Regions from separate parts of the Fictibacillus sp. B-59209 genome, predicted to be linked through region 2. Evidence: riboswitches for the same ligand, from Rfam matches in the RefSeq annotation. Region 2 holds a riboswitch; each other region holds the start of a gene.
What was found. Region 2 has a riboswitch for S-adenosylmethionine ahead of P4361_RS09270 (methionine biosynthesis PLP-dependent protein). Riboswitches for the same ligand answer to the same signal wherever they lie in the genome.
Positions count from the first base shown of each region.

Region 1 (9,878 bases), on a different contig from region 2:
GCACTCTAATCAACCTTTCATTGAAGATTCTTCACGTCAAAGGAGCTGCCTGAAGGTCAATTTTCGACTTTCAGGACAGCCCCTTTTTATTTCGGCGTTGCTGGCTGAAAATATTCAATTCTCTCCCGGTCAGGGCCATAGAAGAATATATACTGAGAACCATCAGGCAACGATGTCACCTCATCTTCGACAAACAGGACGCTATGATTCTTCAGCTCCTGAATTTCTTTCGAGAGATCATCTACGGTAAACGCCACATGATTCACTTTTCCTTCTTCAGCCAGCTGTCTATTGTGGCCTGCTACCAGCTCAACCAGGATCTCCCCTTCCATTCCCAAAAATACTAGTTCGATCCCTGGCTTGGAGTGTTTCATTCGTTTGATCACATCCAAACCTATGATGTCACGGTAAAAGGAAATGGATTCTTCCAAGTTTTCAACCATAATTCCTACATGCTCAAGCTTTCTTACAGCCATACCAAACATCCCTTCCAATTTCGATTCATTCACCTGAAAATTTCATACTTGTCTTAAGTATAGTAGAAAGGGTGTTTATTGAACATAACAATTACTGGCCGCTTGGAACCGGACTGATGACCGCTAGTGCCTGCTCGAGATCATAGATAATATCATCAATCGTTTCAATGCCCACCGACAGCCTTACCATCTCAGGCGATACTCCTGCTCTAAGCTGCTCTTCCTCTGTCAGCTGCTGATGCGTAGTGCTTGCCGGATGGATGATTAATGATTTAGAATCACCGACATTCGCCAAGTGAGAGAATAACTTCACACTTTCAATGAGCTTTCTTCCTTCTTCTACCCCGCCTTTTACACCGAAAGTGAGGATGGCACCAGCACCTTTAGGCAAATATTTCTGCGCCAGCTCATTATACTTGTTATCTTCTAATCCAGGATAGTTCACCCAGTCCACAGCAGGATGTTCTTTTAAGTATTTCGCCACCTTCAGGGCATTTTCACTATGCCGTTCTACACGCAGGGCCAGCGTTTCAAGCCCTTGAATAAAGAGGAAGGAGTTAAACGGTGATACGCAAGAACCGAGGTCTCTGAGCAATTGGACACGCGCCTTGATAATATAAGCCAGCGGTCCGACTGCTTCCGTATAAACGACGCCATTATAGCTTTCATCCGGCTCCGTAAGTCCTGGGAATTTGCCGTTCGTCCAATCAAACTTACCGGAATCTATAATTAATCCTCCAATCGATGTGCCGTGTCCGCCAATGAATTTTGTAGCGGAATGAACGACAATGTCTGCTCCATACTCGATCGGACGGCAAAGATATGGTGTTGCAAACGTATTGTCTACGATAAGCGGAACCCCTGCTTCATGAGCAATTTCTGCAATGGCTGAGATATCTGCCACGTCAATTTTCGGATTCCCGATCGTCTCGATGTAAACCGCTTTTGTCTTTTCAGTAATGGCATCACGGAAGGATTGAAGGTTATCCACTTCTGCAAATTTAAAATTGATTCCGAGCTTCGGAAGTGTATTCGCAAACAAGTTATACGTTCCGCCATATAGAGAGCCAGACGCTACAATTTCGTCACCTGCTCCCGCTATGTTTAAAATGGAATACGTAATCGCCGCCTGGCCGGATGCAACCGCCAGCGCTCCAACACCGCCTTCTAGCTTTGCAATCGTCTGTTCAAACGCATCCTGTGTCGGATTCATGATTCGGCTGTAAATGTTCCCAAACTCTTTTAAACCAAAAAGGTTGGCTGCGTGCTCCGTACTGTTGAATTGATAAGACGTTGTCTGGTAAATAGGAACCGCTCTCGCGCCTGTTGTCGGATCTACTTTCTGTCCCTCGTGCAATGAAACCGTCTCAAAACCATATTCTCTTTCTTCACTCATGTTCAATCTCTCCTTCTAAAATGTAGTGGTTTAAACAGAGGCAAGGATCTGAGTAAAATGTTAGCCAACAAGAAAAGCTGAAGTGCCCTGCTAAGGTCCGAGAAGCGCTTGAGTTCTTCTCAAGCAACACGTTTTTTGTGTTGAGGGAGAAGAACGAAGATGACTAAGGATGAAAAGAAAGTCTTACTTTTCATCTATCAAGGACCTTAGCTGAAAACTCAAGTTCGTTTTCAGCATTGGGCACTGAAGCTGGACAATCAAAAAGACCTCTTCTAAAAGAAGAGGTCGCAGTTTTCACCGTCGGCTCTCATCTTTCAGAACATTTGCGTGTTCTGCTGAAATTAGCACCATGCATTTCTGCTGGTTGCCGGGTTTCATCGGGTCAGTCCCTCCACCTCTCTGGATAAGATACATCTGAATATTAAGTTATTTTGAATAATACTGAACTTTAATGTTGAAGTCAACCCTTTTTTTCACGATAAGGAAGTGGCAAAGTTTTTGGCACGCTCCCCCTGGCCGATGTTCGAAACTTTGCATTTTTTATTTTCTGCTGCAGTCAGCAATACCATATCGGTCTTCTGCCCTGCTCCAGTAAGAGAAAAAGTGTGGCCAGCGAGACGATGGAAAAAGAGATCACCCTCGAAGAGCTCTACCTGACGTCCTTCTTACGACAACAGAAGGAAAGAATAGAGGGCGGATGATCGTAAAAATCCAACAAAAAAATAAACCCTATTGGCGGATCAGCCAGTAGGGTTTATGCGTTTTTCTCTTCGGAAATCAAATATTTGCAATACGAGCCGCCTTTAGCAAGACATTCTGTGCGTTCCACATGGTCTGTACCGAGCATTCTCTGGAATAAAGAAAGCTCACATGAGCAGGCATTCTGATATTCATTTGCTACTTTGGCAATCGGGCAGTTGAATTCTTTTAATTCATACTGGCCGTCTTCTGTTTTTTCCCACTCGACCATATAGCCGGCTTCGTTTTGAATGTCGGCGAGTTCGGCCACCTTTTGCTCAAAGCTCTTATTCTCCATCCGTTTCTTATACTTATCATTTAAGCGGTTTTCCCGGCGGACAAACAATTCATGCACAGCTTTCTCACCGGCAATCTCCTGAATGTCTCTCATAAATTCAACGGTCAGCCCCGAATAGTTGCGCGGAAATTGTTCATCCGCAGCTTCGGAGAGCTGATACACATTCAGCGGCCGTCCCATGGCCTGGCGGACCAGGGTGGTTTCAACGAGCCTGTCTCTCTCTAATGTATTTAAGTGGCGCCTGACAGCCATCTCGGTAATCCCAAGGCGGCTGGCCATTTCAGTAACCGTCAATTTTCTATATCGCTTAAGCATATGAATGATTTCAGAACGGGTAGAGGTGTTATTAGCCATAGCCATTAACAATCACCTTCCTTACCCCTATCTTACAGCATTTTCTAGCAAAAGTACATTCTAAACAAAAATGTTTAGAAATAGGGATAGCAGCTTTTACTTCTGCTCCTCTTCAGGCAAAAATGCAGAAACAGGCCCCAATTCTTGTTCAATATAGCGTCTCACATCGGCAGGGAAACTTTCGATCGATCCAGAATTCTCCAAAAGGACCTCGGAAATTTCAGAATGGCTGACACTCGCAAATTGCTGGACCAGCATTTTGCGCAGTGATACGACCTTTTTCAATCCTTTCGCATTTTGCGCGGTGATCACTTTTTCATCCTCAAGGATATCCAATATGTCTTCATAACTGCCCGGATCCCTCATTATGAAGCCATCGATCATCGAATTACCCACATCGATCATACTTTCGATGATAACGTGAGCCGCTCGTTCAAGAGCCAGCTTTTCTACATCGCCTTCCTTGCCGGCCAGTTTCTTTGCCTGCTGATGCAATGATCCCAGATATACTAAATGGTGTTCAATTTTTTTTCTGTCAACAAAATACATATGTATCACCCTGCCTTGTCATTCTGCATAGTCCTTATTAGTTTATCACAAAATTCAAGGAGAATTACGGAAGGAGCCTCCTATTTTCTTATACCGGCTTGTCTGCTATCATGGGGAAGAAAGAAGGAAAGCCCTTGCGGCAAGGAGGACTGAATGTGGCAGAAGAACGCTTTTTTCTGTATGACGATACCGAGAAATCCGAGACACGCTTCGTAAGTTTTATGGGAACGAATACCCGATTTGACCTCGCCATTGTAAAAACAGGAAGACATTACGGCAAGAGCCTGATTCTCGATCTGCAGGGAAGCCGTTTTTCCATCATAGGAGAAGATGACCTTGAAGAAGAGGGATACTTGGAGCATGTTTTCCAGCTTAATGAGGAAGATGCACAGGAGCTTCGGGAGTTCCTATACGAAACACTATAGTTTTGCGGGAAAATTACCCACACAAAAAAAGCCATTTCATGGGCAGTTTAAAAAAGGATAGATGCCTTCTATCCTTAACCTGCCTGAAGGGAATGGTTATTTTGTATAACAAGGATAAAAAAACCTATACGGATTTCTCTAATGTGGAAACCCGCAGGCGCTATGTTCTGCCTGAAGACTTGCCTGAAGGACCATACGGATCTCCAATTAATGCAAAGCTTGGAAAATCTACTCCCTGGGAAGAAAATCAGCGGTATTACAGCGCCTTCAACTATGAATATAAAAATCTTCACGCCGGCATGGAACGCCAATATCCCGGTGCCCATCCGACGCATGATGATCCTGGAGAAGATACAGAAGAACCATACCAAAATTATAAATAAGGCAGGATAAATAACCCCTTGTTGATCAGGGGGTTATTTTCTTTAGCACAAAATAAGGACAGCCAAAGTTACAATACTCATAAATGTATTCCGGAAGCGTACTGATCTTCGTGTCATATGTCGCTTTATCATGTCCGTCTTCGAAAAAGCCGCGCAGCCTGAGCTGTTCATAGCCGATATCACCGACAAGATAATCATATTTATGTAAAATTTCGCTGTACCTTGATTTGAGCAGTTCCTCATCAAAGGCCTCTTTATTATTCTCTATCAGTTCGTAGCAATGCTCACCAATACAAATCATGAACTCACCTCACTTTTATATTTTACCATGTCCCATAAAAATACAGCCAACAATTTCTTTGTAAAAAGTTTTTTATTGTGGTCAACCTAAGGATAAGGAGGTGAATCACATGAACAAGAAAATTGCTGCATTAATGATCCTATCCTTTACCCTGTTTACCGCTGCCTGCTCGGATGATGACACGAGAAAAGAAACAACAAGCGGTTATAAATTTTCCAACACCAGCTACAAAAATTACAAAAATGATAATAATACGATGGGAACCGACAGAAGATACGGGGACTTCGGCTATGTGCGACATGAATATAAGGGAGAGAACAGAAAGCCCCTCTCTGCCAATCAAATACCGAAAATGGATCGCCAAAAACTGGCTGACATGATTACTGACATGGCTGTACGCCTGCCGAACATTAAAGATATGGCTGTTTTGGTTACAGATGAAGAAGTCCTCATGGCTTACGAAACAACCAGCAAAAATCGGATGGCCATGGCGGATAATGTTAAAAAAACAGCTTTTTCCGTCGTCCCCCGCTACTACCATGTCTACGTTTCAGATAAAAAAGGCATGATCGGCAAACTCGAGCAGTACCGCTCCATCAACTATGATACTGAAAACGCCGAGGGCATCATCGACCGATTGGTTGCACAGATGAAAAAATCTCCGCAAGGATACAAAGTAAGCGATGGCGAGAATCAGAACGGGGAAATGAAAGGTGAAATGAACAGCCCGATGAATAAATAAAAAAAGGCTGGCCAAGAAGTCTGGAAGCTGTTGATTTCCGCTTCATGCTGCTCGCTTTCCGCGTGGCGTGCGGTGAGCCTCTTGGTGCAAGCACCTGCGGGAGTCTCACCTGTCACGCTAGTCCCGCAGGACAAGGAAAGCTTCGGCAGCGTTATATCGCACGAAGAAAATGTGAAGTTCATTTTCGAGGAGTCTCGCATCTTCCACTTCAATCAACTTTTCATTGAAGATTTTTCAAGCCAAAAAGGAGCTGCCTGAAGGTCAATTTTTGACTTTCAGGACAGCCCCTTTTTCTAATTAGTTGCTTTGAACCGCTTTGTTGGCAGCATTTACCTGTTCATCTGCATGGTAAGAGGAACGGACAAGCGGGCCTGCTTCACAATGCTTGAATCCTTTGCTAAGAGCAATTTTGCGAAGCTCCGCAAATTCGTCTGGATGATAATATTTTTGAACTTTTAAATGTTTCTTTGTCGGCTGTAAATATTGTCCAACGGTAACGATATCGACATTGTTGGCACGAAGGTCATCAAAAGTTTCAATGATTTCTTCCATTGTTTCCCCGAGGCCGATCATAATGCTCGATTTTGTAGGAATGTTTTCGTTCATTTCTTTTGCACGGCGCAGGAACTCAAGTGTGCGCTCATACGTCGCACGGGCTCTGACTCTTGGTGTCAAGCGTCTTACCGTCTCAATATTGTGGTTCATGATATCAGGCTTGGCATCCATTAAAGTTTCCAGGTTTTCTTGAACGCCCATCATATCGGAAGGAAGAACTTCAATGGAACAGAACGGATTGCGCTTGCGAATCGCTCTAACGGTTTCCGCAAAAACAGCTGCACCTCCATCTTTCAGATCGTCACGGGCAACAGCGGTAATGACCACATGCTTCAATCCCATTTGTTCAACAGATTCCGCTACGCGTTCCGGCTCCTGCAGATCCAGTTCTGTCGGCAATCCCGTCTTTACTGCACAAAAACGGCAGGCACGGGTACACACGTCACCAAGAATCATGAAGGTTGCCGTTTTTCTTACTGCCCAGCACTCATGGATGTTCGGGCAACGCGCTTCTTCACAAACGGTATGTAGCTTCTTTTCGCGCATCATTTTTTTGAGGCCTTTATAGTTGTCGTTTGTGTTCAGCTTTATTTTTAGCCATTCCGGTTTACGGATGTGCTCTTCTTTCTTAGCCAAAATCCTCACTCCAATTCATCGTCCTGCACAAAAAAATCTTGTGCTTTAAAAGGTAGAGATACATTAGAAACTTTAACATAACTGGCGGGAAAACTCCAATCCATGATATTTCCATCATTTATATAATATGAAATTTCTTTTCCCAACCAAACTAAGGATATGATTCAGGAAAGGAGTTGAAGAACTCACCATGAAAAAATGGCTAAGACTTTTCTTGTTTGCTTCCTTGATCGGTTTTATTTTTCCTGAGCGGGAGGCCTTGGCCGCACCAACCTATAATAAAGAAGATGTACAGCGGCTGGCACTATATAAAAAGATGGAAACGGTATCGAGTATTCCCTGGTACTACTTCGCTGGTGTCGATCAGTACGAACGAAGCGTACGGCGTGCCCGAAGAGATCTTCCTGATGCTTCCGGACTTGTCGGCATTTATTTTTCCCCTATTCAATGGTCAGGACCGTTAAATCCAAACATGGAGGACAAAAGCCCTGATTCCATTCGAATATTTGGCGGTGCAGGGATGGATGGGAATAATGATGGAGTCGCCGATAGGAACAATGACGAGGATTTGCTGTACACGTTTGCGAACATTATCCAGAAATACGGGTTTGATCAAGAAAATTTTAAAATTGGATTATGGGAATTCTATAGACGGGATAAGGCTGTCAGCATCATTATGGAGAATGCCCAAATTTACAAAGCCTATGGAACAGTCGCATTGAACCAGCATGCTTTCGTCGTCCCTCTTCGTTCGAATTACAGCTTCAAAAACACTTGGGGTGACCGAAGGGGATATGGCGGCCTGCGTATTCATGAAGGGACAGACATCTTTGCTGACTACGGTGTGCCGGTAAAAGCAACATCATACGGAATCGTTGAGATAAAAGGCTGGAACCGTTTTGGCGGCTGGCGGATCGGAATCCGAGACATCAATAACGTCTATCATTATTTTGCGCATCTCTCCAGTTTTAACAAATCCATTGAAAAAGGATCAATCGTACAGCCTGGAATGGTCGTAGGCTATGTGGGAAGCTCCGGGTATGGCCCGCCAGGTACGTCCGGAAAATTCCCGCCTCACTTGCACTATGGCATGTACAGAGATAACGGGTATACGGAATGGGCTTTTGATCCCTACCCGTACCTCCGAGCCTGGGAACGACAGGAGCGGACTGCAGCACGATTGCATCGCTAATAAAAAAGCCACCCGTGGGTATAAAACGGGTGGCTTTTGCATATTGCTATATTTTTTCGATCACAAGAAAATCATGGGAATATTTATTTTTTTCGTCTACAATTCCCGGTGTTTCGGAAACCAGCTTCCATTCGGATTCATCATATTCAGGAAAACATGTGTCACCATGAAAGCTTTCGTTAATCTTCGTGATATACATCCGTTGGACATGCGGCATAAACAATGAAAAAACTTCCGCACCGCCAATCACACATACTTCTTCTTCCGGCCGCTCCAGTGCCTGGTCTATCGAATGAATGACAGTGCAGCCTTCCGCTTGAAATGATTCATCTCTCGTCAGGATGATATTTTCACGGCCCGGAAGCGGTTTTCCTATGGATTGAAACGTTTTGCGGCCCATAACGATCGGCTTTTTCATCGTTACTCTTTTAAAGTGCTGCAGATCAGCCGGGAGGTGCCAAGGGAGGCCATTGCGATCACCGATCAATCGGTTCTCGTCCATAGCGAACACATAAGAAATCATACTGATACCTCGCCCTTAATCCGCGGATGGTGCTCATAATTCACGAGCTCAAAATCCTCATATTTAAAATCAAAGATAGAAGCCACTTCTGGATTTATCTTCATCAAGGGCAGCGGTTTAGGCTCTCTTGTCAGCTGCAGTTTCACCTGATCCAAATGATTCAAATAGATATGAGCATCACCGACCGTATGTATAAATTCGCCTGGCTTCAGGCCGCATACTTGAGCAATCATCAGGGTTAACAGCGCATACGATGCAATGTTAAACGGAACGCCTAGAAAAAGATCCGCTGAACGCTGATAAAGCTGGCAGGATAATTTTCCGTCAGCAACATAAAATTGAAAAAGGGTATGGCATGGCGGAAGAGCCATTTTTGGAACATCGGAAGGATTCCATGCCGAAACCAAAAGCCTTCTGGAATCCGGATTATGCTTAATATCGTGAATGAGATTGGAAATCTGGTCGATCGTTTCGCCGCTTGGAGTCTGCCATGAACGCCACTGATGGCCGTAAACCGGTCCCAGATCACCATTTTCGTCTGCCCATTCATCCCAGATTGACACTCCGTTTTCATGAAGGTAGCCTATGTTCGTGTCTCCTTTTAGAAACCAGAGAAGCTCATGAATAATGGACCGCAAATGAAGTTTTTTCGTGGTCACTACCGGAAATCCCTCTTCAAGGTTATATCGCATTTGCCTTCCAAAAACAGAGATCGTTCCTGTTCCTGTACGGTCTTCTTTTCTTGTCCCATTTTCAAGGGTATCTTGAAGCAGATTCAAATATTGTTTCATTTCAGCCGAACACCTCTCTTTTCATTACTACTATCCTACACTAAATGATTCGGTGTTTCTAGCCGGAAAAGTTTGTCTCAATTTAATTACAATTATAAAAAATTTATCCATTTTCTTCATATCATTGTTATACTGAATGTGGAGTTAACTTGGTATTGAAATACAGGGGGGATGACCTTGGATTTCAGAAGGCTTTTACAGTGGATGTATTACTTGCAAATCGCCTTTTTTGTAAGCGGAATCTACCTATTATTAGTATACATTCTGACGAGCAATACAAAGCGCATTCAGATCATGAGCGGAGTTCTCTGCTTTAACCTCATCTCGCTTAAGCTTATGAGGGACCGTTATAAAATCTAAAAAACTGTACCCAGGGATGGAGTACAGTTTTTCTTTATACCATCTTCAGCAAGGCATCCCTTCCGGACATTCCTGCCTCGATCCCAATGGCATACGCTTCTGTTGTAATGGATTCCAGCGGCGCATTAATCAGTTGATCTATGGTTCGTACACCTACTG
Region 1 covers NZ_JARMMC010000005.1:98,787-108,664, reverse strand. Annotated here, with positions in the region: gene P4361_RS02860 (VOC family protein) at 87-476, opposite strand; gene P4361_RS02855 (homocysteine synthase) at 568-1,872, opposite strand; SAM riboswitch class I at 2,177-2,282, opposite strand; gene P4361_RS02850 (helix-turn-helix transcriptional regulator) at 2,627-3,268, opposite strand; gene P4361_RS02845 (DUF86 domain-containing protein) at 3,359-3,811, opposite strand; gene P4361_RS02840 (DUF3055 domain-containing protein) at 3,967-4,236, shown strand; gene P4361_RS02835 (hypothetical protein) at 4,329-4,619, shown strand; gene P4361_RS02830 (YutD family protein) at 4,645-4,920, opposite strand; gene P4361_RS02825 (YhcN/YlaJ family sporulation lipoprotein) at 5,030-5,662, shown strand; gene lipA (lipoyl synthase) at 5,960-6,853, opposite strand; gene P4361_RS02815 (M23 family metallopeptidase) at 7,044-8,045, shown strand; gene P4361_RS02810 (dihydrofolate reductase) at 8,092-8,568, opposite strand; gene P4361_RS02805 (thymidylate synthase) at 8,565-9,359, opposite strand; gene P4361_RS02800 (hypothetical protein) at 9,537-9,719, shown strand; gene P4361_RS02795 (YunC family protein) at 9,754-9,878, opposite strand, start outside.
Region 1: another riboswitch for S-adenosylmethionine. It lies ahead of P4361_RS02855 (homocysteine synthase); the one in region 2 lies ahead of P4361_RS09270 (methionine biosynthesis PLP-dependent protein).

Region 2 (9,878 bases):
ATTTTTAGTTTTCCCCTATCTTATGATTTAAAAACAGAAAATATGGCTTAGGTTCAACAAGATTAAAATGGCTTAATAGAGGGTAAACACCCTATGTAGACGGATATAAAATGGAGGAGGAATTGAAAATGAATGAAGATCAAACAAAAGGGAAAATGGATCAGGCCAAAGGTGAAGCAAAAAGAGAGCTAGGCAAGCTCACTGGAGATGAAAGAACAGAAGCGGAAGGCAACAAAGACAAAGCAAAAGGAAACATCCGTGAAGGTTATGGCGATGCCAAAGAAAAAGCAACAGATACAGTAAACAGCTTATTTGATAATAAAAGAGATTAAGTAAAAGTGAAACAAGGCCAGCTCCGAAAGGGACTGGCCTTGTTTTTTGATTAAATAACCCAATGTTGACGGAACCAAGTCACACGAAACTGGCAATTTACCCTTTAATCTTTGTTACAAAACGAGGGAGTTAATTGTCTTATTAGTGATTGCTAATTAAGGAGGAATTGAGTATGGAAACAAGATTTTTAATGGGAAAGGTCAATCCAGGAGGTTATGAGGCAATGTTGAACCTGCGTTCTTTTCTCCTGAAGAACGAGCAGTGTTAGCGCTGACTGAATCGATCACACTCGTAGCTGACTCCCATGTTCCAGAAGTATATAGGGAAGTAGCTGATCAGATTCAATAACTATTAAAATGCAAATGGAGATACGGAAGGTAGCTTTCGTATCTCCATTTTTATTGGAACGTAACAGGTTTATTGACGAGGGAGCTGCTTTCCAGTAATAATAATGGGTTCCCCAGCCATCAATAATGAATGCAAGGACCGAAGTGAAGGGGGTGACCAATAACACGAGTTTACATTTCTTATTTAAAAGAAATACACCTGCCAACCAAGGCAGCACCATATAAAGCAGATAAGAGGCCAACATGCCATCACCAAATTTATGACTTTGGTGATAGCATGTTTCATTTTCTTCGCTTTCATTCAAAACGAAGGGCATTTCTATTTTACAGGTGCAATAAAAAAGGAACAGTATTTTGAATTAATGAACAGTTGATGTAATCGAATATCCAGCTGTTCATCTATAGATTTCGGAATGGTTATCACTCCTTTTTTATTAATCTTTATATATTTGGCTCCCTTTACTTCGTTTATGGTATTGGCCTGAATGATGATTGAGTCGTCTTTTTTACATACAGTGAGGAGGTCATTTTCGGTTATATTAAATTCCTCTCTCCAAACGGCAGGCAGCAAGATGACACGATTTTTACCAGGCATATAGTATTTATCTGTCTCAACTATCAACTGTCAGACTCCCTTAATTAGTAGTTTTTAATAAATATTACCATTCCTAACATTTTTTCAAACTGATAAAAACGTTTCAATTTTACTTAGAAGATTTAGGTTAAAAGCTTTTAATTGCTTAATTTCTGTGCGTAAACCGACTATTTACCTGCGAATATGGTAAATGGAACCAGTGTTTTCTGAAAACCTCTTTAAATACAGGACTAAAATCATCTGGTGTAAATGTAATAAAGGTAGGTGCTGATTGAGAAAAACAAAAAAAGAAAAAAGTATCTCATCGTTTATCAGAAGAGTTAGCCCTTTTACTAAAGTACGTCCCGAGTTTTAACTTTCGAGTACCTTACCAATACAGCCGCCAATGTAATAAAAAGGTTAGTTGAAATTTTAAAAAAGCAATATTTTTTGAAATACCTATTGAAACATTCAGAATATTATTGTAGAGTATAAATTACAATTTGATACGTGATTTGTTTTCTTATCAAGAGAGGTAGAGGGAATGGCCCGATGATACCTCAGCAACCTTCAGCCGCGGATGGCTGAAAAGGTGCTAAATCCATCAAGTTCGTTAATGAACTTGAAAGATAAGAAGAACGACAATTGATATTTCTCAAAAGTCTTCTTCTTAGAAGGCTTTTTTTATTTTATTTATTAGGAGGATCTCCATGTATAAAACGGAAACAAAGCTTGCTCAGATCGGCAACCGAAGTGAAGACCGGACAGGATCAGTTAATCCGCCCGTTTATTTTTCAACCGCTTATCGCCATACCGGGATAGGAGAATCAAGCGGGTATGATTACATACGCACCGGCAATCCGACACGCCAGCTGCTTGAACAGGCGATCGCGGACCTGGAGGGAGCGGACCAAGGCTTTGCTTGCAGTTCGGGAATGGCCGCGATCGCCACCATCCTCTCCCTTTTTCAATCAGGGGATGAATGGATCGTATCCAGCGATTTATACGGCGGTACTTATCGGTTATTGGAAGAAGGCTATAAAAAATGGGGGCTGTCCTGTAAATACGCAGACACGGCGAATCCTCTTGAAATTAAACAGGCGATTACTGCGAATACCAAAGCGATTTTTCTGGAGACCCCGACAAATCCTTTAATGGAAACTTGTGATATCCAGGCGATTGCTTCTATTGGAAAGGAACATGGTCTCCTCGTGATTGTAGACAATACATTCTATACGCCTTTGCTTCAAAAGCCGATAGAACTTGGGGCAGATATCGTCATCCATAGTGCGACAAAATATCTTGGGGGACACAACGATGTACTCGCAGGACTCGTTGCTGCAAAAGGAGAAAAATTATGTGAAGAATTGTCCTATCATCATAATGCTACGGGTGCCGTTTTAAGCCCTTTTGACGCCTGGCTGTTGATGAGAGGCATGAAAACCTTGGCATTAAGGATGAAAAAGCATGAAGAAAACGCAAAGGCGGTCGTCGGTTTTCTCCAAGAACATGAAGCTGTTACGGATGTGCTTTACCCAGGAAAAGGTGGAATGATTTCCTTCCGGCTTCGTAACGAAGAATGGATTCCCTACTTTCTAAAAGGAATTTCACTGATCACATTTGCGGAAAGCTTGGGCGGTGTCGAAAGCTTCGTCACCTATCCGGCCACTCAGACCCATGCCGATATTCCGGATGACATTCGCATCAAGCGAGGGGTGTGCAACCGGCTCCTTCGGCTGTCTGTTGGAATTGAAGATGAAAATGACCTTATAGATGACTTATCGCAAGCACTTCAAATTGTTCAGAATGAGGCAATCCCCCATGAGTGACTATTCCTGTTATAATTTTCAAACCAAATTGCTGCATCATAAGCATAAGACCGATCCGACAACTGGTGCGGTCAGTGTACCGATGCACCTTTCTTCAACGTTTCATCAGGAGGATCTCGACAGTTTCGGAAAATATGACTACAGCCGGTCAGCCAACCCGACAAGAGAAGCGTTGGAGGAGCAGATCGCTCTCTTGGAGGGAGGCTGCCGGGGATTCGCTTTCTCTTCAGGAATGGCCGCTATATCGACAGCTTTTCTGCTCCTTTCTCAGGGTGATCATGTTGTGATTTCAGAAGATGTTTATGGCGGTACTTTCCGAATGGTAACGGAAGTGCTCACAAGACTGGGGATTACCCATACTTTTGTAGACATGACTGATCTGGATGCAGTTGAGAGAGCCATTCGTCCGAATACAAAAGCTTTTTACATCGAGACACCATCCAATCCACTGTTGAAAGTAACGGATATACAGGCGGTAAGCGAGCTTGCAAAAGAACAAGGAGCACTGACGTTTGTGGATAATACGTTCTTAACACCGGCTCTTCAGCAGCCTTTGCAGCTTGGTGCAGATATCGTTCTTCACAGTGCTACGAAATTTCTTGCCGGCCATAGTGATGTCGTTGCAGGACTTGCGGTTGTAAGGGATGGAGAGCTGGCAGAACGCCTTTATTTTCTGCAGAATTCCTTCGGAGCCGTGTTAGGGGTACAGGATGCCTGGCTTCTCATGCGCGGTTTGAAAACGTTGTATGTCCGGCTTCGCCATTCCTCAGAGGCAGCTGGTAAACTCGCTGATTACCTAAATCATCATCCTCTTGTTAAAAAGGTACATTACCCGGGGCTGAAAGAGCATTCCGGTTATCAATTGCAGCGCCGGCAAGCAGAAGGGCCTGGAGCTGTCTTTTCCTTCGAGCTTGAAAGCGAACAGCTGGTAAGGCCGTTCACTTCGCACCTTCAGATTCCGGTATTAGCGGTAAGCCTTGGAGCAGTAGAGTCCATATTGTCTTATCCGGCAAAAATGTCACATGCTGCAATGCCAGAGCATGAACGAAGGAAGAGAGGAATTACCAATACGCTTTTCCGTTTTTCAGCAGGGCTTGAAGACCCTGAAGACCTGATTGCTGATTTCGAGTTCGCATTAGCTCAAAGCACGATCCAGGCACTTGCAAAATAGAAGGTCATCGGATTTTGATTGCCGATGGAGCAATGGGGCATAAGAGCCCATGTTTCTCACGAGCCATAAAAAGTGGCTCTTTTTTTTGAATTATGCCTCATCGTTTTGTTTATAAAGAGGGACAGCAAATCAGTGTTTGCTGAAACACTGATTTGCTGTCCTATATAGATTTTGATGTCTTAAACCTGATTTTTCGTCCGTTTATATTTATATCCGACTAATCTTCGTTCAGACTGGATATCGTCCCATCTTTCACTAAACCAGTAGTTGAAGTATCATTACTGGTTATTTTCTCTGGTTCCTCTTGCTTCTGATCAGAGGCAAGAATTCTTATCCGACCATGAGTATCATGTTTAGACTTCATCATTTATCCCCTCCTAATTTTCCGCTTTATAAAGCATTACTGATTATTGGACTGTTGTTGATTCTGTCCCTGCATATCAGTTCCCAATCCCATCATATTTGAAGCAAGCGGCATCATGTTTTTCATTTTTCCTCCATTGCCACTCAGCATTTGATACGCAGCAATACCCACTCCTACCGAAGCGATAATTGGTAAAATCGTATTCATATTTGTTTTCATCTACATCATCCCCTTTTAGATTTTTGTCCATTGCTGAACCATATTATTTTGTCTAAAACAAACTGAATAAATTAAGTCGATTATTACCAATGAATAATAATCGGAGAAATTCTCCTTTGATGCATAATCCGGGGGGAATTCCAAAAGATAACGATAAAAGAAAGGAGAGAACATATGAATAAAAAACGAAATCTTATTCAATTTTTGGTGATCGTGTTCATGGTAGCTGTTTTAACAGCCTGTATGAATAACCGAGATAATAAGCAGGGAATGGATAATCAGAACAGAAATATGAGGAATATCAGTACTGATGAAAATACAGGTGACAATAATAACCAAGACAACCGACTGGATGTTGCAGATGAGGCTGCTGATCAAGTTGTCCAGCTTCCGGAAGTACGTCAGGCGAACGTCATCGTTACTGGTAATAATGCCTATGTGGCAGCTGTTTTGGAAGATGGAACAAACGGCAAGCTGACAAAGGAAACCGAGAAAAAAATAGCAGACAGAGTAAAAAGCACAGACCCTGATATCAAAGACGTATTTGTGTCCACTAACCCTGACTTTGTGGATCGTGTTCAAAAGTACGTGAACGATGTTCAGGCCGGAAAACCTGTCAAAGGTTTCTTTGAACAATTCAGCGAGATGGTTCGGAGATTATTCCCAACACAAAGATAAGTTTTCTAAAAAGCTCGAACTAAAAAATGAGGAAAAAGTGCAGATCACTCTTTCCTCATTTTTTTTATGTCTGGCAATAAGGCATTATTTGAATAGCTTTATTTATTCTGTATACTTCTCAACAAACTGTACAATAAGCCGATTTAGTTCATCCGCTGCTTTTGTGGGGATCTGGTGTTTGACTTTGGGAATGAACTTTAGCTCATTAAAAGGCAAATTTTCATGAAGGAGCTTAGCATAAATGTGAAAGGGTTTATCTTTTTTACCATAGACCAACAGAATGGGCAGATTAATGTTTACCAGTTGCTTGGTGCAATTATAGTGCAAACTAGAATTGTAATACTCCTTGATATTGTGAGAAGATCCTCTCCGGCCAACTTGAAACATCTGTATAAACAGCTCTTTTGTAATCGAATTGGTCCAAGAAGTGGACAAAGCCAAAACGGGGACAGCACCTATTTCCGCGAGCTTGACTCCTGCAGAAATCTTATCCTTAAGCTGTCTGTCCTTTACTTCAGAAATCCCTCCAATAATTATTCCCCCAAGCGCCCGGCTCGAATTAGTTAGCAAATACTCCAAAACGATAGAGCCGCCCGTCGAGTAACCGCAAATAAATGCTTTTTTAATTTCAAGATGATCCAACAGGCTGATAATATCATCAGCAATGAGTGGATAGGTCAGCGGCCGTTTTGAATACTGGCTTCTTCCATGACCTCTAATATCAAAAGTAATAATCTTATACTTTGTAGATAGCCCCTCTGCCTGATATGTAAAATTTAAGGAAGTAAGTACGGGAGGATGAATAAAAACAATGGGAATCCCTTCTCCTTGAACAGCATAGTACAGTTTAACGTCTCCAACATCCAGTATTGGCAAGATATAATTCACCTCAGCTTGAAATTCTATTCATAAAGTCTGCTAAGCTTGTTGAATTATTCATCAAAACCTAAAATTGCCAAATTTAAAGGGATCAGGGACTAACCCTTTACATAGACAGATGGCCTTATATATGCACAGTTAAGTGTGAAAGGTAAAAAATTATTGGCCTATTTGTTTTTCAGTGTCGAAAATGTATTGAAAGAAATATGAGTAATTTTACTTCCAAATGGATAAAGTAACAAAGGAAAAATAAGAGAGGGGCTGTGTATTAGTGGAAAATACAAGTGATTTTGTAGAAAAATTGCACGAAAACCAGGAAAAAGCAGAAAAAAATAAAAAGCATCAAGGCAATGGTAATCCAGGGACCAAGCTGCCAAATAAGCAGCACGGTACGAACAAGTAGCTATTGGGTACATTTATTTTATAGAGAAGGGGCTGTCCAGAAAGTCGAAAATTGACCTTCAGGCTGCCCCTTTTTGGCTTGAAAATCTTCAATGAAAAGTTGATTGAAGTGGAAGGTGCGAGACTCCTGCGGGACTAGCGTGACAGGTGAGACTCCCGCCGGTGCTTGCACCAAGAGGCTCACCGCACGCCCCGCGGAAAGCGAGCAGCCTGGAACGGAAATCAACAGCTTACAGACTTCTTGGACAGCCCCTTTTTTAAATAGGATATTTAAGTTGACGCTTAATTAAGTAAATGCTAAATTATATCTATGATTGAAAAAGCGATTCATTCATTATCCGTACCTACACGTCGTGCCATATTAGCTGTATTGAGAGGTCGAGAGTTGGCTTCTAGTGACATTGCTGCACACTTTGAGTTATCAGCGCCTGCAATATCTCAGCATTTGAAAGTGCTGCATGAGTCAGGTATGGTGGTTGTCCGCAAATCAGGAACTAAACGCTATTATCGAATCAGAAGGGAAGGTTTCGCAGATTTAAAAGAATTCGTAGATCAGTTCTGGGACAATAGCCTGTTCGCCTTGAAGGAAGCAGCTGAAGAGGAAGAAAGGAGAAAACATGAGTAAGCCTACCGAAAATCTTAGGAAAGAAATTTGGATTGATTGTAGTCCTAGTACGTTATTCACTTTTTTTTACAGATCCCGACAAAATGAACCGGTGGATGGGAAGACATGTATTGTTGGAGCCAAAAATCGGAGGGAAGTACCGGATTGACATAAACGGTGAAAACGTCGCTATTGGTGAGTACAAAGAGCTCATTCCAAATGAAAAGGTAGTACTTACTTGGGGATGGGAAGATTCTGAGGTAATGCCCCCCGGATCAACGACGGTTGAATTTTTGTTGAAGCCACAATATCAGGGTACTCTTTTAATATTAAATCATTATGACATCCCTGTTGAAAAAGTACTCACTAATCAAAAGGGATGGACTCATTATATTGACCGTATCAAATATTTAGGAGAAGGAAATGATCTCGGAGTAGATCCCTGGTCAGTACAAGGTAAATAAAGGGAGGAATAATTATGTCTACAACTATTCAAGAAAAAATCAAATTTAACACCACTCCAGAAAGACTATATCAAGCGCTAACGGATCCCAAGAAGTTCAGCGATTTAACTGGTGCACCTGCAGAAATTCATTCTGAAGAAGGAGGATCTTTTTCCTGTTTCGGTGGAATGATTGCCGGAAGAATGATTGAGCTCATTCCTAATAAACGAATTGTTCAAGCATGGCGTGCAGGAAACTGGGTTTCAGGAGTTTATTCAATAGTGAATTTCGAATTGTTTTCAGAAGGAGAAAATACTTTATTATACTTCAATCATATCGGTTTTCCTGAAGGACAAGGGGAGCACTTGAAGCAAGGATGGGAAGAGAATTACTGGAAACCATTAAAAAATATGTAAGTGAATAAGCAGTAGAGAAAGAGGGAGAACTCCATGTCTTTCTCTTTTTTTTCACTTGGGTTGCCTAAAAGACATTCCACTTTATTAAACAAAAAATGATTACTGAATATGGGTGTTTTCTAACACTAGTACCTTTTCTTGGGTAGAATGAGCCTTTTCTTTAGTATGATGAACTAATCTTATAATTTCACCCTGAGCCTGCTTGGCGCCCTTTACTAATAAGGGAACACCCAATGAATCGATTTTTAGCCTTCTAGATAATAAGCCTCCAATAGTCATGGCGAATGGTACCGTTGGCGATGTATTCGAAAAAATAATCCTTTCATTACTATCAAATTTTTCCTGTAACAATAAACTTAAATTTTTGAGGCTTGGAACTAAAACTTTCGAATTTCCTCGACCAATTGTATAAACGGAATCTCCGTCTTCATCAAAACCATGAAAAATAATTTTACCCATGTCTGATGTATTAAGTTTATTAAAATATCTGACGCTTAAGATATCTTCGGTTGTAAGAGGTTTGTTACTTTGTAATTCTTTTAAATGATAGGCAGCAGCTAAAGCAGTGGTATGCGTTCCACCATAGTCATTATAAATATAAATCATGTTTTCCTCCATCATCAGTAACGACTTGAGTATTTCTTTATTTTTAGCTATCCATAAAGAAATCATACTTAATGAGTACAGGGGTAGATGATTAGACTGGGGTGACGATAAAAACCATCTATAAATATTTCAGGTAATTTTAAACCATGAAGGAAAGATAATTTTATTGATTCCCAGCGCCCTATAGACTGTCCTAATTAATATCTGCAATCTCTACTGAGAAATCCCTTTGGTTCAAGCATAGATAAAAATAATTGTAAAACCTCCGATCAATCCTCCGTGTATAGCAATACCTCCAAACATTGAAAAAATAAAGCTATAAATTGAGAACTCACAAAAAAAATAAATATCTAAAAAAAAAGCCTATTTTAAGGCTTCTTTTTGTGCTGTTATCCTCTTGGCTACAAACTCTTCTGGTATCTCTAAATTATTAATTTTTTGACTGTCATCAGTATGACCTAATAAATAGTCAGAAGAAACGTCAAAGGCTGTGTGATCAACTGTTTTGCTCTCTTAAGGATTTTATTCTATAGCCAATTAATGACATGTTAATACGAAATGTTATCGGAATGTTGCCTGATATTAGTAATTTCTTCACAATGGAGCGGTTTCTTTTATTTCATATTAACAATCAAATGTTTTAATGAAATAGTTAAATCCACAAGGGGGTATTAAATATGAGGAAAAAACCAGTAACTTTAGGCCTGTCATTGGCTATTATGGCATCCAGTGCATTTCCCGCAATTGCCTCGGCTGCCAGCAATGATCAAACGTCACCACTTGACAACCTTAAACCGGTTCAAAGTGTTGAGTTTAATTCAATGAAAGCTCCAAGCACGATTGAAAATATGGTGAAGAATTACACAGATGCTACCATGAAAATTACTTATAAAGATGGCAGTGTCAAAGAAAAACCACTTAACTATCATTCGCTCTTTTTATCAAAAGACAAAATTGCAGAAAATAAAGGCGAAATGATCGCTGCTGGTACCCCTATTGATGCGAAAGGCAAT
Region 2 covers NZ_JARMMC010000014.1:52,283-62,160, forward strand. Annotated here, with positions in the region: gene P4361_RS09260 (CsbD family protein) at 129-332, shown strand; partial or broken gene P4361_RS23230 (carboxymuconolactone decarboxylase family protein) at 562-663, shown strand; gene P4361_RS09265 (hypothetical protein) at 1,000-1,302, opposite strand; SAM riboswitch class I at 1,775-1,890, shown strand; gene P4361_RS09270 (methionine biosynthesis PLP-dependent protein) at 1,965-3,083, shown strand; gene metC (cystathionine beta-lyase) at 3,076-4,254, shown strand; gene P4361_RS09280 (hypothetical protein) at 4,472-4,621, opposite strand; gene P4361_RS09285 (hypothetical protein) at 4,655-4,837, opposite strand; gene P4361_RS09290 (YhcN/YlaJ family sporulation lipoprotein) at 5,012-5,515, shown strand; gene P4361_RS09295 (alpha/beta hydrolase) at 5,618-6,391, opposite strand; gene P4361_RS09300 (DUF4023 domain-containing protein) at 6,666-6,797, shown strand; gene P4361_RS09305 (ArsR/SmtB family transcription factor) at 7,107-7,421, shown strand; gene P4361_RS09310 (SRPBCC family protein) at 7,454-7,864, shown strand; gene P4361_RS09315 (SRPBCC family protein) at 7,879-8,259, shown strand; gene P4361_RS09320 (DUF3189 family protein) at 8,359-8,865, opposite strand; gene P4361_RS09325 (PhoX family protein) at 9,543-9,878, shown strand, end outside.

Region 3 (9,878 bases), on a different contig from region 2:
AGGGCAAGACGGTGATGCTCGCAGCTATAGATGGAGAGTACAGCGGGATGGTTGCTGTGGCCGATACGATAAAAGAAACATCCAAGGAAGCCATCAGCCGTTTAAATGCGATGAACATTGATGTATGGATGATTACCGGAGACAACACAAGGACCGCAAAAGCGATTGCCGATCAGGCTGGCATCGAGCAGGTTATTGCAGAAGTGCTGCCAGAAGGAAAGGCTGAAGAAGTGAAAAAACTTCAGCAGAAAGGCAGAAAAACAGCAATGGTAGGTGACGGTATAAATGACGCACCAGCACTTGCTGCAGCTGACATCGGGATGGCAATCGGAACAGGCGCGGATATAGCGATGGAAGCAGCTGATATTACATTGATCCGCGGTGATCTGAACAGTATTGCTGACGCTATTTTTATGAGCAAACGCACGATACGGAACATTAAACAAAATCTTTTTTGGGCGTTTGCTTATAATGCACTTGGCATCCCGATCGCTGCCAGCGGGTTTTTGGCTCCGTGGCTCGCAGGAGCTGCTATGGCATTCAGCTCGGTATCCGTTGTATTGAACGCGCTTAGGCTTCAAAAAATTAAACTGTAGAGGTGAGTTTTGATGAAAAGCAAAAACATCCGCAACTGGGTGCTGTCTGCTGTTGGTATCCTCATTCTGATCATGGCTGGCTATGCTGTTTATGACGTTTTAGAAGGCAAGGACGGGAAGAGGGAGCAGGCCGGCCATCAAGGTGGTCATTCAGAAATGCCTGGCATGGACCATGGGAATAAACATGGAGAACATGATGGACATAGTTCTGGTGATTTGGCCAAAAGTGAGGTTAAGCCTTCCGTCAGCTACAAAGATGGTGTCATTTCGATTCAGTTAAAAGATCAAAAAGGCAGGCCTTTCGATGAGCTGGAGGTCAATCATGAAAAGCTGATGCACTTCATTCTGGTCAGCGAAGATTTAAAACAATACAATCACCTTCATCCTCAAAAGACCAGTAAAGGCTCGTTTGAAGTAAAGCACAGTCTGCAGCCTGGAACCTACAATGCATTTGTAGACATCAAGCCCAAAAATAAAGCTTATGCCGTTGCCCCGTTGAAAATTGAAGCGGGAAGCCATGGAAATCATACTCACCAGCCAGAATTGAAGGCAGATACCACCTTTTCAAAAACAATTGATGGACACAAGGTATCATTGACGCCAAAAGAATTTAAAGCTGGCCAGCCTGTTACGCTGCAATTTAGCATGGGTGATGCAAAACCTGAACCTTATCTTGGAGCACGTGGCCATGTTGTGGTCTTAGATCATACAGGAGAAAAATATGTCCACGTTCATCCTTCCACTCCTGAAGATACAAAATTTGAGACGGAATTTGAGGAACCTGGACTTTATAAATTGTGGGCGGAGTTTAAGATCAATGGGAAAGTGATCACCTATCCATTCATTATTGAAGTGAAGAAATAGCAGAATACAATAAAAGCTGACTCATTTGAGTCAGCTTTTATTGGTATAAATTATTGTTTGTGATGTGTCAGTGGAGATTAGTGCTTTCAGTTTGTGGTCCAGCTGAGAAAGAATGTTTTTTATTTTTTCTAATGCTGAAGAAAATTGCCGCCAGCCAAACGACGACCAGCACGGTATAGACCGATTGCAGTGCTGTACCGGAGATTCCAGCGGACTGCAAAAGCGTCCGGGCGTTCGTTACAATAATCAATCCTCCAACAACTACACCTAAAATATGCGAAGGGATAATGCGGACGAGCCATGCTGCGATCGGTGCTGCGATTAATCCTCCCGCCATGAGGGCGATAACCCACATCCAGTTGACCTGCTCCCATCCGAGAGAGATGAGGAAACCGAGTGTAGCAGAAACGGCAACAGCAAATTCGCTCGTATCCACGGAACCGATGACTTTTCTTGTTGTTGTGCCGTTTTTGGCTAACAGGACAGGTGTGGCTACCGGTCCCCAGCCTCCTCCTCCGGTGGCATCCAAGAAGCCAGCAACAAGTCCGAGCGGGATGAGCTGCTTGCGGCTGAACGCTTTTTCATGATCAACAGGCTTGTTGTTCTTTTTAAATAAAAATCGGTACAGAATAAAGAAACCAAGGAACAGCAGGAAAAAGGAAATATACGGTTTTACTGCGTCGCCAGGAAGATTGGATAAAAAGCAGGCACCGGTAAATGCCCCAATGGATCCCGGAATAATGAGACGAAAGATAATTTTACGGTCAACATTACCGAACCTGATGTGTGATGCACCTGAGGCGGCTGTCGTAACAACCTCTGCAAAGTGAACCGAAGCCGAAGCAACCGCCGGAGCGATTCCGAAGGCCAGCAGCAGGGAAGTCGAAGTCAGTCCGTAAGCCATTCCGAGTGACCCGTCAATCAGTTGTGCAACGAGTCCAATCAGGGCCAGGATGATCAGTTTTTTCATTTTACTCCTCCTAACAAATAAAAGGCCCTTAACAGTAAAGTTAAGAGCCTTCGGTTTTTCCGATCAGCAGTGTATCTCTTTTCGAATTTAGTATCTACTATATTCAATGGAATGAAAGTCTGTCAATAAAATTTTTGGATATTTCAATAAATATTTTTTAATCCGATAAGAATAATAGGGTTTGCGAAAGCATAAATGTGTGTTATTATTTAAAAAAATAAAAAAACTTATCCAGAGCGGTGAAGGGAACTGGCCCGATGAAACCCGGCAACCTGCATTTTTTTGCAAGGTGCTAACTCCAGCAGAATGTTTATTACATTTTGGAAGATAAGGTAATATGTTTACCTCGTCAGTCTTTCCGAAATGGAAAGGTTTTTTTATTGCCATTTTAATTCCTAAAAAAACCTAACAAAGCATATTAAACGAGGAGGTTCTGATGTGGTAAACGGTAAAAGCCAGGATGAAATTTTTGAACAGTTAAAAGAAATGCTGAACAGTATCAAGTATGGGTCCATCACGTTAATTATTCAGGATGGAAAGCTGATTCAGCTGGAAAAAAACGAAAAGGTACGTTTTAAATAAATATTCGCTGACTAGAAAACTAGAGGCGGTTTTAACATAGCAGGATGGCTGCTTATGGTTAAAGCTGCCTTTTTCATTGGAGGGGTGGTTAACATGCTCAAGTTTGACACATGGAAAGAACAGGAGTTTACGTTTCCGGAAGACAGTGAAACGAAGGGGGCACTCGAAGTACTGAAATGGGCGTATGAGCAATATGGAGCTGCACTCGTTTATGCGTGCAGCTTCGGAATAGAAGGCAGTGTCCTGGTGGATCTTGTATCCAAGGTCAAACCAGATGCAAGAGTCGTTTTCCTGGATACAGGCCTTCACTTCAAGGAAACGTACGAGGTGATCGAAAAGGCGAAAAAAAGATATCCGGAAATGAAGATTGAGATGAAGAAGCCTTCGCTGTCCTTGTTGGAACAGGCGGAAAAGCATGGCAGCGAGTTATGGAAAAGAGAACCGAACCTCTGCTGTTATATACGAAAGGTAGCCCCTCTTGAGGAAACACTGAACGGAGCACCGGCATGGCTGTCGGGTCTCCGGAGGGAGCAGTCGGCAGGGAGGAGCAATGTTCAGTACATCAATAAGGATGAACGTTTTAAATCCGTGAAAATCTGTCCGCTGATCCATTGGACGTGGAAGGAAATTTGGAGATACGCCTACAAGCAGAATCTGCCCTACAATCCGCTTCACGATCAGGGGTATCCGAGCATCGGCTGCGAGCCGTGCACGCTTCCGGCTGACGGATCGGGTGATTCCCGCTCAGGACGCTGGTCAGGGCAAGGGAAAACAGAGTGTGGACTTCACGAATAATAAAGTAAAATTACAGGAGGAATTAACATGACATCAATTTTGCCGCATGGAGGAAAGCTGATAAACCGTTATGAACCAAATCTGCCAACGGACCACATTCAAAAGGAAATGGAACTGGATGCTACATCCTTAAGTGATCTTGAACTGATCGGTGTAGGAGCCTACAGCCCAATTACCGGTTTTCTAAATGAAGAAGACTATCAATCTGTCGTTGATTCTCTACGTCTTGCTGATGGAACGGTTTGGAGCATTCCAATCGTCCTTCCAGTTCATGAAAAACAAGCCAGGACGCTATCAGCAGGAGATCAGGCGAGGCTCGTATTTGAGGGTGTAACGTACGGAGTCATCGAGGTGGAAGACCTTTACCGCCCGGACATTAAGCATGAAGCAGAGCAGGTCTACCAAACGGCAGATACTGCACACCCTGGGGTTAAAAAACTTCTGGAACGCCCTTCTTACTATGTCGGAGGATCAATCACTCTCGTAAAGAGGCCTGAAAAACAGAGGTTTACTGAATATCGTCTGGATCCAGCTGAAACCCGCCAAGTCTTCAGAGACAGGGGATGGAATACAGTTGTAGGTTTCCAGACAAGAAATCCTGTGCATCGAGCACACGAATACATTCAAAAAACAGCCCTTGAAACCGTAGATGGACTGTTCCTGAACCCGCTTGTTGGAGAAACGAAATCCGATGATATTCCCGCTGATGTGAGGATGGAAAGCTATGAAATCCTGCTTGAAAACTATTATCCGCAAGACCGGGTATTCTTGGCCGTATTTCCGGCAGCGATGAGATATGCAGGACCGAGGGAAGCCATTTTTCATGCGATGGTCCGCAAAAACTTCGGATGCACACACTTTATCGTTGGAAGGGATCATGCAGGTGTGGGCAATTATTATGGGACGTATGATGCACAAAAAATCTTTTCCAGGTTTACTCCGGAAGAACTAGGCATTACACTGATGTTCTTTGAACATAGCTTCTATTGTACAAAGTGCGAAGGAATGGCTTCATCGAAAACATGTCCTCACAGCAAAGAGGATCATGTGATTTTGTCAGGCACTAAAGTGAGGGAACTGCTGAGAAATGGAGAGCTTCCGCCAGCCACCTTCAGCCGCAAAGAAGTCGTAGAAGTACTGATCAAAGGTCTGAAAGAAAAAACAGTAATCGCATAAGGAGGAACATGATGAGCCAAATACAGAACATTACATGGCACCAGGCGGCCGTATCAAAGGAAGATAGAAGAACACAAAATGCCCATCATAGTTTCGTAATATGGCTGACAGGGCTATCGGGTTCAGGAAAATCGACTCTTGCCAATGAGGTTGCTAAAGAACTGTTTCGGCGGCAGGTGAAAAACTATGTGCTGGATGGCGACAACATACGCCACGGCTTAAATAATGATCTTGGCTTTTCAGACGAGGACCGGAAAGAAAACATACGCCGGATCGGTGAAGTATCCAAGCTGTTTGTAGACAGCGGAACAGTTGTGCTGACGGCATTTATCTCACCATTTAAGGAAGATCGGGATCAGGCGAGACAGATCTTAGGCAGTGATGAATTCCTTGAAATCTTCGTAAAATGTCCGCTCGAAGAATGTGAAAACCGAGATCCGAAAGGACTTTACCAAAAAGCAAGAAAGGGAGAGATCAAAGCATTCACTGGGATCGATTCCCCATACGAGGAGCCGGAATCTCCAGAATTTACAGTGGATACGAAGGCCTCGACGATTGAGGAATGCACGGCCGAAGTCATCTCTTTTCTTGAAAGCAAGAATCTGATCAAAAGGAAGGAATAATCGTGGCCTATAACAGCAACAGTTTTGAAATCTATGAAAGGGAAACGATACTAAACAGCTGAGGCAGGTGAATGAAATTGAGCAAAGTGTATTTAGTGGGTGCTGGACCGGGGGATGCGGAATTAATCACCATCAAAGGAGCAAGATGTATTAAGGAAGCTGATGTTATTCTTTATGACCGGCTTGTTAATAAAGATCTGCTGGATTATGCAAAGCCAGGTGCAGATTTGATCTATTGCGGAAAGCTCCCTAATCTTCATACGATGCAGCAAGATACGATCAACCATTTTTTAGTGAAGTATGCCAAAAAAGGAAAAGTTGTCACCCGGTTAAAGGGTGGTGATCCTTTTGTATTCGGCAGGGGCGGTGAAGAAGCGGAAGCTCTAGTTAAAAATCATGTGGAATTTGAAGTGGTTCCAGGTATTACATCTGGAATTGCTGCACCGGCTTATGCTGGTATACCAGTTACTCATAGAGACTATGGAGGCAGCTTTGCTATTGTCACCGGCCACCGGAAAGAAGGAGAGGACGAGAAGCAGAGATGGGAAAGCCTTGCTAAAGGAATTGATACACTTGCAATCTATATGGGTGTTAAGAACCTCCCTTACATCTGTGAAAGTCTCGTAAAATATGGGAAGAGCAAAGAAACACCAGCTGCTTTAATTCAATGGGGAACCTTTGGGGAGCAGCGGACGGTTACAGGCACTCTTGAAACGATTGAAACAGTAGCACGAAATGAAGGGATTCAAAATCCAAGCATGATCATCATTGGAGAGGTAGTCAAACTCCGCGAAAAGATCAGCTGGTTTGAAAAGACGCTAATAGAAAAGGATTCTTCTATTATAAGTGAGGCGTTGTAAATGAAAGCATTACTCCTCATCTGCCACGGCAGCAGAACAAAAGCAGGCATGGAAAAAGCATTGGAATTTGCGAAACGGTGCATGGGAGCCAGCGACTATCCCATTAAGGAAGTTTGTTTTCTGGAACTGTCAGCACCTGATATTTCCAAAGGGGTTGAAGCATGTGTCCGTCAAGGAGCAGCCTCCATCTGCGCAATACCGGTTCTTTTATTAACGGCAGCTCATGCAAAAAAGGATATTCCAGAGGAAATAAGGCTGCAGCAAGAACGGTATCCAAATGTAGAGATATCGTACGGGAAGCCTTTCGGAGTGCACGATTCTCTCTCTCATTTATTATGGGAGCGGATTACAGAGTCTGTTGATACGTTTCATAAGAACGCTGTAATCCTTCTCGTTGGAAGAGGAAGCAGTGACCCTGATGTGAAAAGAGATCTCAATGCCATTGCTGCAAATTTACAAAAGAACTATGAGGTGCCGCGGGTTGAAACGTGTTTTTTGACTGCTGCTCAACCTAGCTTTGAAGAGATGCTGAGGCTCTCAGGCTGGGGGTATCAGCAGATCATCGTTGTTCCTTATCTTCTCTTTCCCGGCATCCTGCTCAGCGGGATGAAAAAAGCCATAGCACAACAGCAAAAACAGAGTGATCAAAACTTTATTTTGTGCGAGGCGCTCGGATACCATCCTGTTCTGCAAGACGTTCTCCTCACAAGAATTGAAGAAGCAGAAACGAAAAGTGCGGTTGTGTAGCCATGTATCCGATCATGCTGAATCTTAATTGTAAGCCTGCTGTAGTGATTGGCGGAGGAGCTGTCGCCCATCGCAAGATTTTAGGATTGCTTGAGGCAGGAGCAGCAATAAAGGTGGTTAGTCCTGAGGCTGTTCCGGCGATCCAAAAAATGCAGCATGAACATCTCCTGAAATGGGATAAGAAATCTGTGGAACCAAGTGATTATAAGGACGCATTTATCATTTTTGCAGCGACCGATCAGCCGGAAGTGAATCAGCGGATTGCCGAAAATGCAGGAAACCACCAGCTGGTTAATGTCGTTGATCAGCCGGTACTTGGAAATTTCTCGGTTCCCGCGGTAGCCAGAAGAGGAAAGCTGGTCATGGCTGTTTCAACAGGAGGAGCAAGTCCGATTCTTGCCAAACGGATTAAAAAAGAGTTACTGGCTGCTTATTCAGAAGATTACGAGGCCTACACTCAGTTTTTATTTCGATGCCGAGAACGAATTAAAGAATGGGAAGCCTCCTTAGATGAAAAACAGTCGCTGCTCCATGAGCTGCTGGAAGAACGCTTCATTCATTCAAGAGATGAACAGGAAAATTTCATACGTACTCTAGAACAGAAAGTCTCCTTTTAAGGAGGCTTTTTCCTTTTGTAAGATGAATAATAAATAATCTGAATTTAATTTCCAAAATATGAAACTTTTTCATATTTTATCCGTTTATATAATTAGAACAACATGAAATTTTGTGGAAGTTCGACAATTTTTACCAATTATTCCAAGCGGTTTATGCTACGATATTCCCAGATATGGAGAGGGGGAAGGTGAATGGCTGATTACATACTTAGGTGGTTAAAACCTCATTAAGAGAAGGGGGAAGGCGTTATGGATATTATGGGGTATCCGATGGAAACCATCTATTTAACCGGATTAATCGTATTTGGATGCATCACCTTTCTATATGTTTTGGTCAGTGATCTCATCCATGGAGCATTTGAGGTTTTTTCCCACATTCTCAGTCCGACTCTTGTACTTTCTTTTTTTACCATACTGGGTGCATGCGGCTATGTATTGGAAACAATAACATCTGTTAACAGCTGGTTCATCTTAGGTATATCGGCAGGATCGTCTTTAATCCTTGTGTCCTTGCTGAACATTTTTGTCCTGATCCCGCTTGCCTCCGCAGAAGCGTCACTCAATTACGCTGAGGAGGATTTACGGGGGAGAATCGGTAAAGTGATTACTTCCATCCCGTCCGATGGTTTTGGAGAAGTCTTTATTGAGGGGATCAGCGGAAATATTGCCAAGACAGCGATCAGCCTGGATAATGAGCCGATCGGGCAAGGATCCAAGATTTTAATCGTGGATGTGAAAAGCGGCGTCGTTCATGTTATGCCTTATGAACAAACCGCATTATTGTAACTAATGAATTGGAGGAATGGAAATGACACCTATTTTTATCGCTGCGGGAATTGTTTTGTTTGTTGTAGTTGCCCTGATTTCTGTTTTTATTACAAAGTATAAGACCGCAGGGCCAGATGAGGCGCTGATCGTAACGGGAAGTTTCCTTGGCAGCAAGAACGTGAACATTGATGAATCAGGAAACAAGATCAAGATTGTTCGCGGGGGAGGTACCTTTGTATTCCCGGTCTTCCAGCAGTCCGAGCCACTGAGCCTGCTTTCAAGCAAGCTTGAAGTTCAGACACCGGAAGTTTATACGGAGCAAGGGGTTCCGGTCACAGCGGATGGAACGGCTATCATAAAAATCGGCAGTTCGATCGGGGAAATTGCAACAGCAGCTGAACAGTTTCTTGGAAAAACGAAGCAGGACCGCGAGCTCGAAGCTAGAGAAGTATTGGAAGGCCATCTCCGTTCCATTCTCGGTTCCATGACCGTGGAAGAAATCTATAAAAATCGTGATAAATTTTCTCAGGAGGTTCAGCGCATTGCTTCTCAGGATCTGGCGAAAATGGGTCTTGTGATTGTATCCTTTACGATTAAAGATGTAAGGGATAAGAATGGATATCTTGAGGCTCTCGGAAAACCGAGGATTGCCCAGGTGAAACGAGACGCTGACATTGCAACGGCAGAAGCTGAAAAAGAAACACGCATCAAACGGGCACAAGCGAATAAAGAAGCACAAAAATCCGAGCTTGAGCGTGCGACAGAGGTTGCAGAAGCAGAAAAGATAAATCAGCTGAAAATTGCAGAATTCCGCAGAGAACAGGACATCGCAAAAGCAAAAGCGGACCAGGCATACCACTTGGAGGAAGCGCGTGCCAAACAGGAAGTTACTGAACAGCAGATGCAGATCAAGATCATTGAGCGCCAAAAACAGATCGAATTGGAAGAAAAAGAGATTGCGAGACGCGAGAAACAATATGATTCTGAAGTAAAGAAAAAAGCGGATGCGGATCGTTATGCAGTGGAGCAAGCGGCAGAAGCGGAAAAGCGCAAACAGCTCGCTGAGGCGGATGCCAATAAATATAGAGTGGAAGCGATGGCGACAGCTGAGGCTGAGAAAGTACGTCTTGAAGGGCTTTCTAAAGCAGAAGCTGAGCGGGCCAAAGGGGAGACAGAAGCAGAAGTTATCCGTTTGAAAGGTCTGGCTGAAGCAGAAGCGAAGCAAAAAATCGCCGAAGCCTTTGAAATGTTCGGCCAGGCAGCTATTCTCGATATGATCG
Region 3 covers NZ_JARMMC010000038.1:5,167-15,044, forward strand. Annotated here, with positions in the region: gene P4361_RS21490 (heavy metal translocating P-type ATPase) at 1-596, shown strand, start outside; gene P4361_RS21495 (hypothetical protein) at 609-1,460, shown strand; gene P4361_RS21500 (sulfite exporter TauE/SafE family protein) at 1,528-2,430, opposite strand; SAM riboswitch class I at 2,655-2,764, shown strand; gene P4361_RS21505 (YezD family protein) at 2,896-3,012, shown strand; gene P4361_RS21510 (phosphoadenylyl-sulfate reductase) at 3,106-3,807, shown strand; gene sat (sulfate adenylyltransferase) at 3,835-4,983, shown strand; gene cysC (adenylyl-sulfate kinase) at 4,995-5,606, shown strand; gene cobA (uroporphyrinogen-III C-methyltransferase) at 5,684-6,466, shown strand; gene P4361_RS21530 (sirohydrochlorin chelatase) at 6,467-7,213, shown strand; gene P4361_RS21535 (NAD(P)-binding protein) at 7,216-7,830, shown strand; gene P4361_RS21540 (NfeD family protein) at 8,080-8,616, shown strand; gene P4361_RS21545 (SPFH domain-containing protein) at 8,633-9,878, shown strand, end outside.
Region 3: another riboswitch for S-adenosylmethionine. It lies ahead of P4361_RS21505 (YezD family protein); the one in region 2 lies ahead of P4361_RS09270 (methionine biosynthesis PLP-dependent protein).